3 linked regions of the Candidatus Palibaumannia cicadellinicola genome follow. The protein of the gene in region 2 interacts with the protein of the main gene of each other region in a pairwise test. Links are inferred from orthologs where the notes say so. Each region holds a gene or a part of one and is shown on either strand. Other genes may lie near its edges.

Region 1 (3,585 bases), 440 kb from region 2 along the record:
GCTTCTTCCTGGCCCTGCGAACGATGACGACGAGCAACGGCCTCACGTTCAGCACGCATACGCTGATAGATAGCATCAAACACTTCGGTCGGCAAATTGATTTGCTTGATACGCACATCTACGACCTGAATACCCAACGCGGTCATACTATTCGAATTTACTGTAGCTGCAGCAGGTTGCAACCCCTTTGTTTCGCGCTCAACACGTGCTACCGCAGATGCTATCGCATTATCAGTCGCAGTCGATGGTAACTCATCGTCATCGCCAGAGGTACCATGATTAAGCGCTTCCCGTACGTCGGTCATGAGCTGATTACGTGAGTCGGTCACAATACCCTTGACATGCAGCCTACCTAATTCGGAACGTAAGCGATCAGAGAATTTACGTTTGAGTAGCACTTCGGCCTGTGAAACATCACCACCACCAGTAGCAAGATAATAACGACTAAAGTCACTGATACGCCACTTAATATAGGAGTCAACGATGAGATCTTTTTTTTCCATCGTGACAAAGCGATCTGCCTGATTTTCCATAGTTTGAATACGCGCATCTAGGTTTTTTACCGTTTCAATTAAAGGAATCTTAATATGCAAGCCCGGATTATAAATGAGTGGTTTGTGATAGCTATCGCGTAGTACTTTACCGAAGCGCAAAACGATACCACGTTGTCCTTCTTGAACAACGAATAGTGATGCGTACAACATTAAACAAATTATGACCACAATTAGTGTTAAAGGCTTACGCATTAGTTACTATCTCCCTTTGCTGTTGGCATTATCGCGCTGTATATTAGCCTTGCGCTGGTTAATAACTGTCTCACTATCTTTGTTGCCGGCTGTGGGTAACCGCATTAAATTAAACGCATCGCTGTCCTGAACATGTTTGTTATTATCAGTCAAATGATGGCGTAACATATGGTCTAGCGGTAGCATCATTAAGTTATTACTGCTTTTTTCGTTGACTATAATTTTATTAGTGTTGCTTAGCATATGCTCCATAGCATCGATATATAGACGTTCGCGTGTGATTTCTGGTGCAGCCTTATACTCAGGCAACACCTTAGCGAAACGCTGAACTTCACCTTGTGCCTCTAGTATCGTGCGTGCTTTATAAGCACGACCCTCTTCCAAGATGCGCTGCGCTTGACCGTTAGCTCGAGGTTGTACCTCGTTAGCATAAGCTTCTGCTTCGCGAATATATTGTTGTTCGTTTTCGCGCGCAGCGATGGCATCATCAAAAGCTGCTTTTACCTCTTCTGGGGGCCGTGCCGCTTGAAAATTAACGTCTAACAAGGTTAGACCCATATTATATGGTTGAATGGTATCCTCTAGAACACGCTGAGTATCACTGCGTACTACAGTACGGCCTTCCGTAAGAATAAGATCCATCGTATATTTACCGATAACGCCGCGCAAGGCGCTATCGGTAGCCTGACGCAGACTTTCGTCAGCGTCGGTCACGCTAAAAAGATAACGTTCTGGATCCGTAATACGATACTGCACATTCATTTCCACGCGTACTACGTTTTCATCTGAAGTAAGCATTACACCCGAAGCAGCCAATTCTCGTACTGACTCCACATTGACCGGAGTTACTATATCGATAAAGGTCGGCTTCCAGTTCAGGCCTGGATTCACTAGATGGTAAAATTTACCAAAGCGAAGTACCACGCCCCGTTCGGCCTCTTTAATGGTATAAAAACCGCTGCCGGACCAGATTAATATTAATGTTATTAGCACAATATACAGGCTACTTTTCCCAGGCATACCATGATGACCGAATCCGCTTAATTTATGACTTAACTTACGAAAAATCTCATCTAAATTAGCAGAACTATTATAATTTCCATTATTATTATTACTACTTCCCCACGGGTCGCGGTCATGTCCGTGATTACCGGGCTGATTCCACGCCATGTTTTAGCTCCATTTTACGATTGATAAAAATTGCTATGTGGTCGGCTCTAGGTGGTAAGTGCTGATCATAGCTCGTCATGTATGTCATCCACTAGTAGTGATCTCTGTGCCATTGACTATCGTGTTGTTTTCCTTTAATAAAACTAGATGACCAAGTAGTGAGGGCTATTGTTTTGGCTAGTTAGCTTTAAATAGTTAAATTTTAGGATAAAGCTAAAGCACCATTAAATAGCAAAATATAAATTATTCACACGTGCTATTCAGCATCATAATTTTCCGGTACAGGATTATTACCATAATAATAATGACTAGAGCAGCCACTCAGGTTGTTATTGTGATGTGACACAGCGCGCGACGGAACCACAGTTGATATAGCGTGCTTATAAATCATCTGACTGATCGTATTTTTAAGCAAAATGACAAACTGGTCGAAAGACTCAATTTGGCCCTGTAGTTTAATACCATTCACTAAATAAATAGAAACCGGAACGCGTTCCCGACGCAATGCGTTTAAGAACGGATCTTGTAAAGATTGCCCCTTAGCCATTCTATCTTTTCCTTACTTGACTTACTTATAATAAGAACCATGTAGCTTTCAATCAAATAACCGATGTAACAAAGCGCGTTTAGTACTCTTTATTTTGTACTGTACTATCACCTGTGGTTAATAAATCAACCAGTATATGCACCCATCACTTGTAATACTCTGTTAAGAGCTGTGTCAGGTTGCTCACTATCTAGCCAGTTGACAGCTGGCCAACCCCGCAACCAGGTCATTTGGCGCTTGGCAAGCTGTCGTGTTGCAGAAATACTACGAAATACCATATCATCATAATCTGTTTCTCCGGCTAGGTATGACCATATCTGACGGTAGCCAACGCAACGGATGGATGGCATGTCTTGATTCAGATCATTACGTGCAAAAAGCATACTGACTTCATTTTCAAATCCATCATTTAACATCTGATGAAATCGCCGTACGATACGCTGGTGTAGCAAGAAGCGATTAAATGGCACCAGAGCAAATTGATGCACTTGATACTTTAACGCATCACCAGATATTTTATTCATTTCCGTTATAGTGTTACCTGAAACTAAAAAAACTTCTAGTGCTCGGGATACTCTATGTGAATCATTCGGATGAATACGATTTGCAGCTCTAACATCAATTTCTTGTAATTTCCGGTGTAACGCTGCCCATCCTGTAGTTTTGGCCTCATGTTTAATGCGTATACGTATTTCATTATTAGCCTTAGGCAATGGGGATAATCCATTTAGCAATGCTTTGAAGTAAAGCATTGTTCCACCTACAAGCAATGGTATACGTCCTGCTGCGGTTATATCAGCCATTTCATCAAGTGCATGACGGCAAAAATCTGCAGTTGAATATGGTTCTGCTGGATCGCAGATATTGATCAGCCTGTGTGGTGCCTGCGTCAGTACATAACTGTCTGGCTTCGCAGTACCAATATCCATGCCGCGATAAATCAGCGCTGAATCAACACTGATAATTTCAACCGGTAACTGCTGGTATAGTTTAACCGCTAATGCAGTTTTACCAGATGCTGTTGGTCCCATAAGAAATATAGCTATAGGTAGGCGACTGCAATGCTTAGTCATAGTTCAAGGCTTTTATGGCAGTTTCAATATTAAGTGTAACCATAAGTCC
Region 2 (8,339 bases):
CCATGTCCAGCGATAGTACCCTATTATTTTTTAGTCCTTCGGGAACCTCACCGTTCACGATGCGTTGGGCAAGCCCTTCTACGATTGCAGTTTTACCAACCCCAGGTTCGCCGATTAGTACGGGATTGTTTTTAGTACGCCGTAGTAAAACCTGAATGGTACGGCGGATTTCTTCGTCACGACCTATAACAGGATCTAGTTTCCCCTGTTCCGCGCGTTCAGTGAGATCAATAGTAAATTGGTTTAATGCTTGAAGCTGATTTTCTATATCTGGAGCATTTACTTGCTGCCCATTACGCATGTGATCTATAGCTTGGGTAATAGATATTGTAGTGGCACCAGCCGATTTGAGTAATTCTGCTAAGGTACCATGCGACTCAATTGATGCTAGTACAAAAAGCTCAGATGAAATAAAACTATCAAAACGTTTTTGCGCAAATTGTTCACATAAATTAAATACACGTACTAAATCTGGCGATGGTTGTACGTTGGCGCTAGTACTTTTTTCCTGCGGTAATCGCTTGCAGGCTTGTTCCACTGCTATAATTAATTGTGAGATATTAACACCTGCATACTGCAGTAACTGGCATAAGGTACTACCTTCCTGCTTGAGCAAAATCACCATGACGTGTAAAGGTTCTATGAATTTATTAGCACGCCTCATAGCTAATGACTGAGCGTCGACTAGGGCTAGTTGAAATTGATTAGTTAAACGATCCAGACGCATAATGCCTCCTACTACTGGTAAAAATAGTCACAATGGAGATTTCATATAACAGTTAGTTCATGTCAACCTAAATTTTTCAGTATCAGCTTTCAGTGCATTCACTAACTCGACCATATCTTGCGGTAACGCTGCATGCCACTCCATCTGAAGAACAGTGATAGGATGGTATAATCGTAGCATAGTCGCATGTAGCGCTTGGCGATCGAATCGGCGCAATACTTCCATTTCCATGGTATCTTTACGTATGTACTTACGGCAGTTATATTTTTGATCTCCTACCAAAGGGTGGTTGATATAGGCCATATGTACTCTAATCTGATGAGTACGGCCGGTTTCTAACCTTAGCCGCAACCTAGTATGGGCGTGAAAATGTTCCATGATGCGGTAATGCGTCACCGCTGGTTTACCTAACGGATGCACTGTCATATGTGTGCGTTTGGTTGCATGGCGGGCAATAGGTTGTTCTACAGTGCCGCCGGCAGTTATGGTGCCAATAGTTATTGCTTCGTATTCACGGGTAATATTCCGTGCCTGTAATAAATCCACTAATCTAGTCTGCGCCGGCACAGTTTTGGCTACTACCATCAAACCTGTGGTATCTTTGTCTAATCGGTGGACGATGCCTGCACGCGGCACATCTATGATCGGTGGATAATAATACAGCAAAGCATTAAGTATAGTACCGTCGGTATTACCAGCGCCTGAGTGTACTACCATATCTCGCGGTTTGTTTATGACAATAATATCATCATCCTCATACACAATATTCAACGTAATATTCTGCGGTTTCCAGTGCTGCTCATTTTCCATCACCATAGATACTTCAATTTTTTCACCGCCGAGTATTTTCTTTTTTGGAACTACAGTGACCCTACCGTTTACCTTAACTTGACCATTTAATATCCAATTTTTAATTCTAGATCGCGAATGATCATAGAATAATTTGACCATAACGTGATCTAAACGTTGCGCGAATGGTGCATGATTCACATTTCCAGTAAGATATCGATCTTGCGCCATATTGAAGTCTCTTCATTAAAGTCATGCTGTGTTATACATAGAGTTACTATGACACAATATAACACTTTGAAGAACACGTTAAAACTTATAAACTGAATGATGCACATAAAATATTTAGTTACAGTAGCAACACTAAGCATGATCTTAGTTAATTGTTCCAGTAACACAAATGCAGTTTTTAATCATATACCATCAGAAGTTTATACCTCAGCGCGGCAAAAACTACAGGATGGCTACTATAAGGAAGCCATCAAAGAACTGGAAATACTTGATAACTACTATACGTTAGGTACCTACACGCAGCAGATACAACTTGATTTAATATATACTTACTATAAATTATATGAACTAAAAATGTCGCAAATTATTATTAATCGTTTTCTACATACGAATCCTAACCATCCAAATATTGACTATGTGCTCTACATACGTGGTCTTATTAATATGGTGTTGGATGAAAGTGCATTACCTAAATTATTATTTGTTGGTTTTAATAACTCTGAACAGAATCCAGAATATGCTCATGCAGCTTTTCGTGATTTTTACCAACTCATTTATTATTATCCCTATAGCCAGTATGCTATAGATGCCAAGAAACATTTTATTTATCTTAAAGATCGGCTAGCTAAGTATGAGCTGTCGGTCGTTAAATACTATCATAAAAGAGGAGCTTATATCGCAGTAGTAAATAGAGTTGAGCAAATGTTACGTCATTTTCCTGATACCAATTCTACATACCAAGCACTACCGTATATGGAAAATGCTTACCAACAATTGCAACTTAACGGCCAGGCTGAAAAAGTTGCGAATATTATTCGTAACTTTTTTTCCAGCAATCTATAGATTAATAGAATCGATAGTTTTTAATCTTTATGCTCTTTAGCATATCCTCACGATAGCTGCATGATAGTATATATGTAGTACATACATTATATTTTATACTCATAGACATGTATCTAGTTTTACACGGTCGTAGAACTAACTACAGTTCACGATGCAATTCACGTAGCATATGGTCAGTCGTATGCCAATCTATGCAGGCATCAGTTACTGACACACCGTAACGCATTTGGTTCTGTGGTAATTCTGAAGACTGATTTCCTGAGTAAATATTACTTTCTATAATTAAGCCTATAACCGAACTATTGCCCGCTTTAATCTGCGCGAGTACAGACTTTACTACGTCAATTTGACGGCGATAATCTTTATTAGAATTACCGTGGCTACAATCGATGATCAGCGCTGATGACACACCAGCCGAAGCCATCTGCTTTTCACAATCTGCGATATCTCGCGGGTGGTAATTAGGCTGGTTACCACCACGTAAGATGATATGACCGTCTGGATTACCATTAGTCTGTAATAAGCAGATCCGACCAGCCTGATTAATTCCCATAAAGCGGTGCGCTATCGCGGCTGCACGAATCGCATTTATCGCAGTAGTCAGGCTACCGTCGGTACTATTTTTGAAACCTACCGGCATCAATAAGCCTGAGGCCATCTCGCGGTGAGTTTGGGATTCTGTGGTACGTGCGCCTATAGCCGACCAACTGAATAAGTCACCAAGATACTGGGGAACATTCGGGTCCAGCGCTTCAGTGGCTAGCGGGAGCCCTATTTTTACTAGTTCTAGCAACAAACCACGAGCCATCTTAAGCCCAACTTCTACATCACAAGATCCGTCCATATAAGGATCGCTAATAAGACCTTTCCAGCCAAAAGTAGTCCTAGGCTTTTCAAAATAGACCCGCATTACAAGATATAGTCTCTGGCTTAATTCAGAGGATAAAATTTGCAAACGATAGGCATAATCAAGAGCTGCATCGATATCGTGGATAGAACATGGACCACATACCACTAGCAAGCGAGGATCACGGTGGTGAATGATATCAGAGATTATCTGACGTGACTCGATAACTGATCGTTTTGTTGCATTACTGAAAGGAAACAAAATTTTTAATTGTTCTGGTGTAATCATCACTTTTTCATCGCTAAGAGAGACATTATCGCGAAGGTTTTGAAGACTACTACTTTCCTTATCGCTGTAAGATTAATGTTTATATATTGCGAACGTATATTATAAGCGTATACCTTAACAGCAAAAGTTATGTTTTCAATCTATGCCTCGAAATAAATTACTACTATTGGTAGTTTGGTATCTAGGAGGGAGTAGTACGTTGCGGAATAAAAGAAGAGAGATAGACCAATAATACGTAGTCATCGCAGTTTAATTTAAATAATAGGGGTTTTCAGCAGTTGCCGTATTAACGGGCGTTGGTCGCTGTTTTGTAGCCAGACAGCGTACAATGGTCTAACCACTGATGGCACTTCACGAATTGGCTGTAAATCTGGCCAGCTATGGGCCCAATGACTTGGTAAAAAAGCACAAGCACCGGTAGCTGGTAGCAATTGACGTGTTAGTTGCGCTGAACTCGTTATCATCAGCGGCGCTCGTTGGTTTACCAGTAACCTGCTTTCATGATAATGAAAATCGTTACCCCATTCTAACTGAATATAAGGACGCTGACTACTGACGAATGTGGTACTGGCGGCAAACAGCGTTAAGGAAAAACTACCCAACTGCTGGCTAGTTAATTCCTCTATCTTTGGCGCTTCAGTGGTAATTAGTAAATCTAATTGCCGCTTATGCTGTTCTTTTATCAATCCTTGATGTCCTAGTAGTGCTACACGCGCTTCTAGATGTAGTTCTGGCCTTTTATGATAGATATTTAGTAACCACTCTCCCAACCAAGCCTCCCACAGTGAGGCGCTTGCACCTATGGAGAGCCAGTCTTGCTGCAACGATTGGGTTACTTCTTGTTTAGCGACTTGCCAGGTAAACATTAGGTTTTGCGCATAAGGTAGCAGCCTTTCTCCTGCACCTGTAAGGCAGATATTATGGCGATGACGAGTAAATAAACTTACCCCTAGTTGTGTTTCTAGCTTATGTACGCGGAAGCTCACCGCAGATGGAGTTAAGCAAAGTACTTCAGCGGCCCGGCCGAAATGTTTAGTGCGGCTTACTTCTAAAAAAGTTTTAAGTAATTCTATGTTCACGATGCTCTCCAAAAAATTTTATCGTGATGATTAAAATGTTTTGTTTTACAGAACGTCAAGCCTAACTAATACTCCGGGCCATAAATAAAAAAAAGATAGGAGCGTGTAATATGGTAGAGAGTTTTTTTACGACTAATCGTTATTTCGATAACCAAAATTATCCTCGTGGCTTCTCACGTCATGGTCATTTTACTATTAGGGAAGCGCAATTACTGGAACGTTGCGGTAATGCTTATTATGATTTAGATAGTGGTAAACGTAAGCCTATTACTGATGATGAACGTAAATTTGTCGCAGTATGCCATGGTCAACATGTACCATCTAATGAGCATGAAAAAGTATGGTTAAAATATATGGCACACACCCGTCGTCCTAAACGTTTTCATACCCTATCGGGTGGTAAGCCACAGATGGATGTCGTCGAAGACTACACCGACAGCGAAGATTAAGAAAAATACTAAAGACTATTATGTAATGTAATATACTTTTAGGTCAAATAACTTTGATTCTCTGCAAGATGTTAGTTACTAGAACAGGTAAGACCAATGAGATGGAATAAACCCATTGAAGAAGCAAAAGTTTTTAATATCGTAGAATAATACTAATTATTGATTGCATTTATTGTCAGTCATTGATTAAATAGTAATGAATTTTGAGGAGTCAAAATGAAAGAACAGATAATAAATCTTAGTCAAGATTGCTTCGAAAAAAAAGTACTACAAACCGAGGGATTATTCCTAGTTGATTTTTGGGCAGAATGGTGTGGTCCCTGTAAGAATATAGCACCTATTCTAGCAGAAATTGCTGAGGAATTCAAAGGAAAGCTTCTCGTAGCAAAATTGAACATTGATGAAAATCCTACTATAGCGCCTAAGTATGGTATTCGCAGCATTCCTACCCTTTTGCTCTTTCGTAACGGCGAAGTAGTCGCCACCAAAGTAGGCGCCTTATCTAAAGGACAACTTCAAGAGTTCCTGAACGCAAATATTTAAGCGGTGTCAGGGTAGCGTACTCATATTTATTTGCGTTACTTATATTTACTACTCGACTTCTATTGAGAAACATGCTAATCTGAAAATTTCACTATCTAGTGAAATTTATGCTTTACTCTCAAAATGACCAGGGATGGCATCAAGCCAAGCAGACGAGATAAAATCTCATCATGATTTATTCTTTATTATGAGGCACTTTTTATCTCAGTCTTCTTTTTATTATTATGATTTTTGGATGAAATCTCATCATGATTTATTCTTTATTGTGAGGCACTTTTTATCTCAGTCTTCTTTTTATTATTATGATTTTTGTATGAATGGCTATTATTATCGCAATAAGTAATTTACTTTACACTGCCATCCCATCCACAATATTAGTTCGAGATATACCCCGAGTTTAAGAACCCACCATTATGAACCTTACCGAATTAAAAAATACGCCAGTTTCGGAGTTAGTCACAATCGGCGAGAAGATGGGGCTCGAAAACCTAGCCCGCATGCGTAAACAAGACATCATCTTCGCCACACTTAAGCAACATGCAAAAAGTGGAGAAGATATCTTCGGCGATGGCGTACTGGAAATACTGCAAGACGGATTTGGCTTTTTGCGCTCTGGTGACAGTTCTTACCTAGCCGGTCCGGATGATATATATGTTTCCCCCAGCCAGATTCGCCGTTTTAACCTGCGTACCGGCGATACTATTTCTGGAAAGATTCGTCCGCCAAAAGAAGGCGAGCGCTATTTTGCGCTGTTGAAGGTAAACGAGGTAAACTACGATAAGCCAGAAAATGCCCGTAATAAGATTTTATTTGAAAATCTGACGCCATTACACGCTAACTCGCGTCTACGCATGGAGCGTGGAAATGGTTCGACGGAAGATTTGACGGCCCGTGTACTAGACTTGGCATCACCTATTGGACGTGGTCAACGTGGTTTAATAGTAGCACCGCCGAAAGCAGGTAAAACAATGCTGATGCAAAATATTGCACAAAGTATTACCTATAACTATCCTGACTGCGTACTAATGGTCTTGTTAATAGACGAACGTCCAGAAGAAGTAACAGAAATGCAGCGGTTAGTTAAAGGTGAAGTGATAGCGTCAACATTTGACGAGCCAGCTACGCGCCATGTGCAAGTAGCCGAAATGGTGATCGAGAAAGCAAAGCGCCTCGTTGAGCACAAAAAAGATGTCATCATCTTGTTAGATTCTATTACACGTCTTGCGCGCGCCTACAATACTGTAGTCCCTGCTTCAGGCAAAGTTTTGACAGGTGGTGTAGATGCTAATGCCCTGCATCGTCCGAAACGTTTCTTTGGTGCAGCACGGAATATAGAAGAGGGTGGCAGTTTGACCATTATTGCTACTGCGCTGATTGATACTGGTTCAAAGATGGACGAAGTAATTTATGAAGAATTTAAAGGTACTGGTAACATGGAATTACACTTGTCGCGTAAAATTGCCGAGAAGCGTGTTTTCCCGGCTATCGATTACAACCGGTCTGGTACCCGTAAAGAAGAATTGCTTACTACTCAGGAAGAACTACAGAAGATGTGGATTTTACGTAAAATAATCCATCCGATGGGTGAAATCGACGCAATGGAATTCTTGATGAATAAATTAGCGATGACTAAAACGAATGATGAATTCTTTGATATGATGAAACGCTATTAAGTAATCAAAACTAAGGGTTGCGCCACGTAATCACGTGGCGTTTTTCATTCCTGTACTAGTCAGTCAACTCACTTGATGATACTTAACGCTTTAGTAGGTAAACTTTTTTTAATTTCTGATTGTGATTAAATGCTGATGTTAAGATCTACATGCTTAACGGAGATTCCAGTGGAAAATCAAGAGATAACAAAATCCCTATTTTATTGCCATACCGTATAGTGACGCTTGAGGCATCGGGACAGTAGTTGGTAGTTGAGTGAGGCATAAACCACAGTGAACGGCCCGATTAATAGAGCTTTTTATTGTGAATATACTCAAGATAAGTACTGATTTTGTAAAAATTTTTATTTTTTCTTTACTGTTTTTATTTTTCGTACGCAAAGTAGCAAAAAAAGTAGGTCTCGTTGATAAACCAAACTCTCGCAAATGCCACCAAGGGCAAATACCTCTAGTAGGTGGTATTTCTATTTATGCTGGTATATGTTTTACGTTTTTATATATATATAACAACCATGGTATTCCCCACATGGTGCTTTACCTAATATGTGCAGCTGTATTAGTCATAACAGGTGTTATCGATGACCGTTTTGAGATCAACGTAATAACGCGCGCCATAATTCAGGCGCTTGTTGCTGTGGCGATGATGATATTCAGCGGTAGCTATATCAAAAGTTTTGGTTATATATTCGGTCCATGGGAGATGGTTCTGGGACCATTTGGTTATTTGGTCACCCTATTCTCCTTCTGGGCTGCGATTAATGCCTTTAATATGGTGGATGGCATCGATGGTCTACTCGGTGGTCTCTCCTGTGTGTCACTTGGGGCGATGGGTATTTTACTATATATCGATAATAACCAAAGCTTAGCGCT
Region 3 (3,764 bases), 320 kb from region 2 along the record:
TGGTTCTGCATTACAAGCATTAGAACATAATGAGAATTGGACTTCAAAAATCATTGAATTATCTGAAGCACTAGATCGTTATATTCCTGAACCAGAACGTGCGATTGATAAATCATTTTTATTACCTATTGAAGATGTTTTCTCTATTTCAGGTCGTGGTACAGTAGTAACAGGTCGTGTAGAGCGTGGTATTCTTAAAGTTGGTGAAGAAGTAGAAATTATTGGTATTAAAGATACTACGAAAACTACCTGTACAGGTGTTGAAATGTTTCGTAAATTATTAGATGAAGGACGTGCTGGTGAGAATATTGGTGTTTTGCTCCGTGGAACAAAACGTGATGATGTAGAACGTGGTCAGGTATTAGCTAAACCAGGATCAATTAAACCACATACTAAATTCACATCAGAAGTTTATATTCTCAATAAAGAGGAAGGTGGACGTCATACTCCTTTTTTTAAAGGTTATCGCCCACAATTTTACTTCCGTACTACTGATGTAACAGGTACTATTGAATTACCAAAAGATGTTGAAATGGTTATGCCTGGTGATAACATTAAAATGATTGTTAATTTAATTGCTCCTATTGCTATGGATGAAGGATTACGATTTGCTATCCGTGAAGGTGGTCATACCGTTGGTGCCGGTGTTGTTACTAACATTATCGAGTAAATAGTTTTAATCTTATAAAAAATTAAATATATATATAATATATATAATCAATTAAATTGATGAGCTAAAATTAAGCTATGTTTATTAAAATTATGTTATAGGTATTAGTATTTATGATTTCTAATACCGAAGCTCTAGAAAAAGAAAAAAAACGTATCCAAGAAATAGTAAAATGGTTCATAGTAATTTTATTATTAATAATAGCTATTGTAGGTAATTATTTTTATCGAGATTTAAGCTTGATATTACGAATAGTAGCTATCTTTTTTATAATTACTATTACAGGTATTGTTGCTCTAATGACTGAGCAAGGTAAGTTAATGATTATGTTTGTACGTGAAGCACGTATTGAAGTACGTAAAGTTATTTGGCCAACTCGCCAAGAAACTTTCTATACCACTTTAATAGTAGCTATAGTTACTACATTAATGTCACTTATTCTTTGGGGGCTAGATAGTTTTCTAGTCAGTATGGTATCTTTTATTACCAGCCTGAGGTTCTAGATGTCCGAAGATTCTCAAAAACGCTGGTATGTAGTTCAAGCGTTTTCCGGTTTGGAGGGACGAGTAGCACAATCCCTTCGTGAATATATTAAATTACATGCTACAAAAAAATTTTTTGGGGAAGTTATGGTACCAACAGAAGAAGTTGTTGAAATTCGTTGTGGCCAACGTCGTAAAAGTGAAAGGAAATTCTTTCCTGGTTATGTGTTAGTACAAATGGTAATGAATGATAGTAGTTGGCATTTAGTACGGAGTGTACCGCGTGTCATGGGTTTTATCGGCGGTACATCAGATCGTCCTGCACCTATTAGCGATAAAGAGGTTCATGCGATCATGAATCGTCTACAACAAATAGGTGATAAGCCACGTCCTAAAACACTATTTGAGCCAGGAGAATTAATACGTGTTAATGATGGACCATTTGCTGACTTTAATGGAGTAGTAGAAGAAGTAGATTATGAGAAGAGTCGCTTAAAAGTATCAGTTTCTATTTTTGGTCGCGCTACTCCTGTAGAACTAGATTTTGGTCAAGTAGAAAAAGGTTAAGCTCAAGCTCTCTAATTGATTAAAGAGCTGAATTAAGTCGCTTAAATAGGAAATCAAAATGGCCAAGAAAATACAAGCGTATGTAAAACTTCAAATTGCTGCAGGTATGGCAAATCCTAGTCCACCAGTAGGTCCAGCCTTAGGTCAGCAAGGCGTTAATATTATGGAATTTTGTAAACATTTTAACGTTAAAACGGAGTCTTTTGAAAAAGGTTTGCCAATTCCTGTTGTTATTACTGTCTACTCTGATCGTTCGTTTACTTTTGTTACTAAGACTCCACCAGCTGCGATTTTATTAAAAAAAGCAGCTGGTATTAAGTCTGGTTCTAGTCAAGCAAAAATAGAGAAAGTTGGTAAAGTAACTCATTCTCAAGTTCGTGAAATTGCTGAAACCAAAGCTGCAGATATGAACAGTAGTAATGTCGAAGCTATGTATCGTTCCATTATAGGTACTGCTTTTTCTATGGGTCTGGTAGTAGAAGGTTAAAATATGGTTAAAATCACCAAGCGTATGCGTATAATTCGTGATCAAATTAACTCTACTAAAGAACATAATATATATAATGCTATTACCTTATTAAAAAATGTTGCTATAGTAAAGTTTATAGAGAGTATTGATGTAGCGGTAATACTTGGTATCGATGCACGTAAATCAGATCAAAATATCCGTGGTGCAACGGTACTACCGCATGGTACTGGTCGTAGTCTCCGTGTAGCAGTTTTTGCGCAGGGTATCAATGTTATAGCAGCTAAAACTGCAGGTGCTGATGTAGTTGGTATGGAAGATTTAGCTGCACAAATAAAAAAAGGCCAATTAGATTTTGATGTTGTTGTTGCATCTCCAGATACTATGTACATAGTGAGCCCATTAGGACAGATCTTAGGTCCACGCGGTATGATGCCTAATCCTAAAGTAGGTACTGTTACTAATAATATTTCTTTAGCGGTAAAAGAGATTAAAGCTGGTCAGGTACGTTACCATAATGATAAAAACGGTATTATTCATACGACCATCGGTAAAGTAGATTTTGAATCGAATAAATTAAAAGAAAACTTAGAAGCTTTGTTGATGGCACTTAAAAAAGACAAACCAATACAGACTAAAGGTGTTTATATAAAAAAGTTTGTTTATCAACAACCATGGGACCTGGCTTAACCATTGATAAATCTAGCTTATCGATAGTGAATCAAGTTAGTCCTTAATTTTTATATTTAACATTTGACCCATCTTCTAGGCTTAATCCAGGAGAAAAATCTCATGGCACTCAATCTGCAGGATAAACAAGCGATTGTTGCTAAAGTAAAAAAATTAGCTAAAGATGCACTATCTGCTGTTGTTGCTGATTACCGTGGTATTCCAGTAAATGAAATGACCAAACTACGTACAGCAGGTCGTACAATGGGCGTCAATATGCTTGTTGTTCGTAACACGATGATGTATCGCGTTGTTGAAAATACTCATTTTGCATCTTTAAAAGAAACTTTTTTTGGGCCCACTTTAATTGCATTTTCTACTCAACATCCGGGTGCAGCTGCCCGTCTTTTTAAAAGTTTTGCTAAAGATAATACAACATTTCATATTAAAGCAGCAGCTTTTGAAGGTAGAATTATTCCGGGGTCACAGATAGATCAATTAGCTACTCTGCCAACTTACGAAGAAGCAATTGCAAATATGATGTTTACTCTAAAAGAAGCATCTTTAGGAAAACTAGCTCGCATTTTGATGGCACTATCGCATCAGAAACAAAAAGCGGCGTAAAAAAACATTTACCTTATTTTAGGAAAAATTGCTATGTCACTCACTAAAGAACAAATTTTAGACGCCGTAGCCGAAATGTCTATTTTAGATGTTACTAAGCTAATTTCTATGATGGAAGAAAAATTTGGTGTTTCCTCTATTGCTAATGTAGCTGTGACTCCCAGTACTATTGAGGCTGTTGAAGAACAAACTGAGTTTGAAGTGGTACTTAGAGCTATTGGTAGTAACAAAGTTTCTGTTATCAAAACAGTACGAAGCGCTCTTGGTCTGGGCTTAAAAGAAGCAA

The links. The genes of interacting proteins can lie anywhere in the genome.
Region 1: the proteins of rho (region 2) and hfq interact in binary tests that used the Escherichia coli proteins (3 or more experiments, as listed by UniProt). The link is inferred for Candidatus Palibaumannia cicadellinicola from one-to-one orthologs.
Region 3: the proteins of rho (region 2) and nusG interact in binary tests that used the Escherichia coli proteins (3 or more experiments, as listed by UniProt). The link is inferred for Candidatus Palibaumannia cicadellinicola from one-to-one orthologs.

What each region holds. Positions count from the first base shown.
Region 1 is NZ_CP008985.1:671,952-675,536, forward strand. The notes cover bases 819-3,585. They hold hfq (RNA chaperone Hfq), read right to left. Parts: upstream 2,464-3,585; coding sequence 2,173-2,463; downstream 819-2,172. Other genes in these bases: hflK (FtsH protease activity modulator HflK), read right to left, coding at 819-1,916; miaA (tRNA (adenosine(37)-N6)-dimethylallyltransferase MiaA), read right to left, coding at 2,589-3,536; mutL (DNA mismatch repair endonuclease MutL), read right to left, coding at 3,529-3,585. Outside these bases: protease modulator HflC, read right to left, coding at 1-746; more of hflK, read right to left, coding at 753-818. UniProt on the Escherichia coli protein: RNA chaperone that binds small regulatory RNA (sRNAs) and mRNAs to facilitate mRNA translational regulation in response to envelope stress, environmental stress and changes in metabolite concentrations.
Region 2 is NZ_CP008985.1:234,618-242,956, reverse strand. What follows is about bases 5,491-8,339. They hold rho (transcription termination factor Rho), read left to right. Parts: upstream 5,491-6,209; coding sequence 6,210-7,469; downstream 7,470-8,339. Other genes in these bases: wecA (UDP-N-acetylglucosamine--undecaprenyl-phosphate N-acetylglucosaminephosphotransferase), read left to right, coding at 7,774-8,339; trxA (thioredoxin TrxA), read left to right, coding at 5,491-5,796. In the rest of the region: ATP-dependent chaperone ClpB, read right to left, coding at 1-727; 23S rRNA pseudouridine(1911/1915/1917) synthase RluD, read right to left, coding at 785-1,747; outer membrane protein assembly factor BamD, read left to right, coding at 1,844-2,590; HTH-type transcriptional regulator HdfR, read right to left, coding at 3,980-4,804; IM45_RS01105 (MaoP family protein), read left to right, coding at 4,915-5,253; more of trxA, read left to right, coding at 5,470-5,490. UniProt on the Escherichia coli protein: Facilitates transcription termination by a mechanism that involves Rho binding to the nascent RNA, activation of Rho's RNA-dependent ATPase activity, and release of the mRNA from the DNA template.
Region 3 is NZ_CP008985.1:558,074-561,837, forward strand. The notes cover bases 1-2,946. They hold nusG (transcription termination/antitermination protein NusG), read left to right. Parts: upstream 1-1,173; coding sequence 1,174-1,719; downstream 1,720-2,946. Other genes in these bases: tuf (elongation factor Tu), read left to right, coding at 1-670; secE (preprotein translocase subunit SecE), read left to right, coding at 784-1,173; rplK (50S ribosomal protein L11), read left to right, coding at 1,778-2,206. Also shown: rplJ (50S ribosomal protein L10), read left to right, coding at 2,978-3,478; rplL (50S ribosomal protein L7/L12), read left to right, coding at 3,512-3,764. UniProt on the Escherichia coli protein: Part of the processive rRNA transcription and antitermination complex (rrnTAC). The complex forms an RNA-chaperone ring around the RNA exit tunnel of RNA polymerase (RNAP).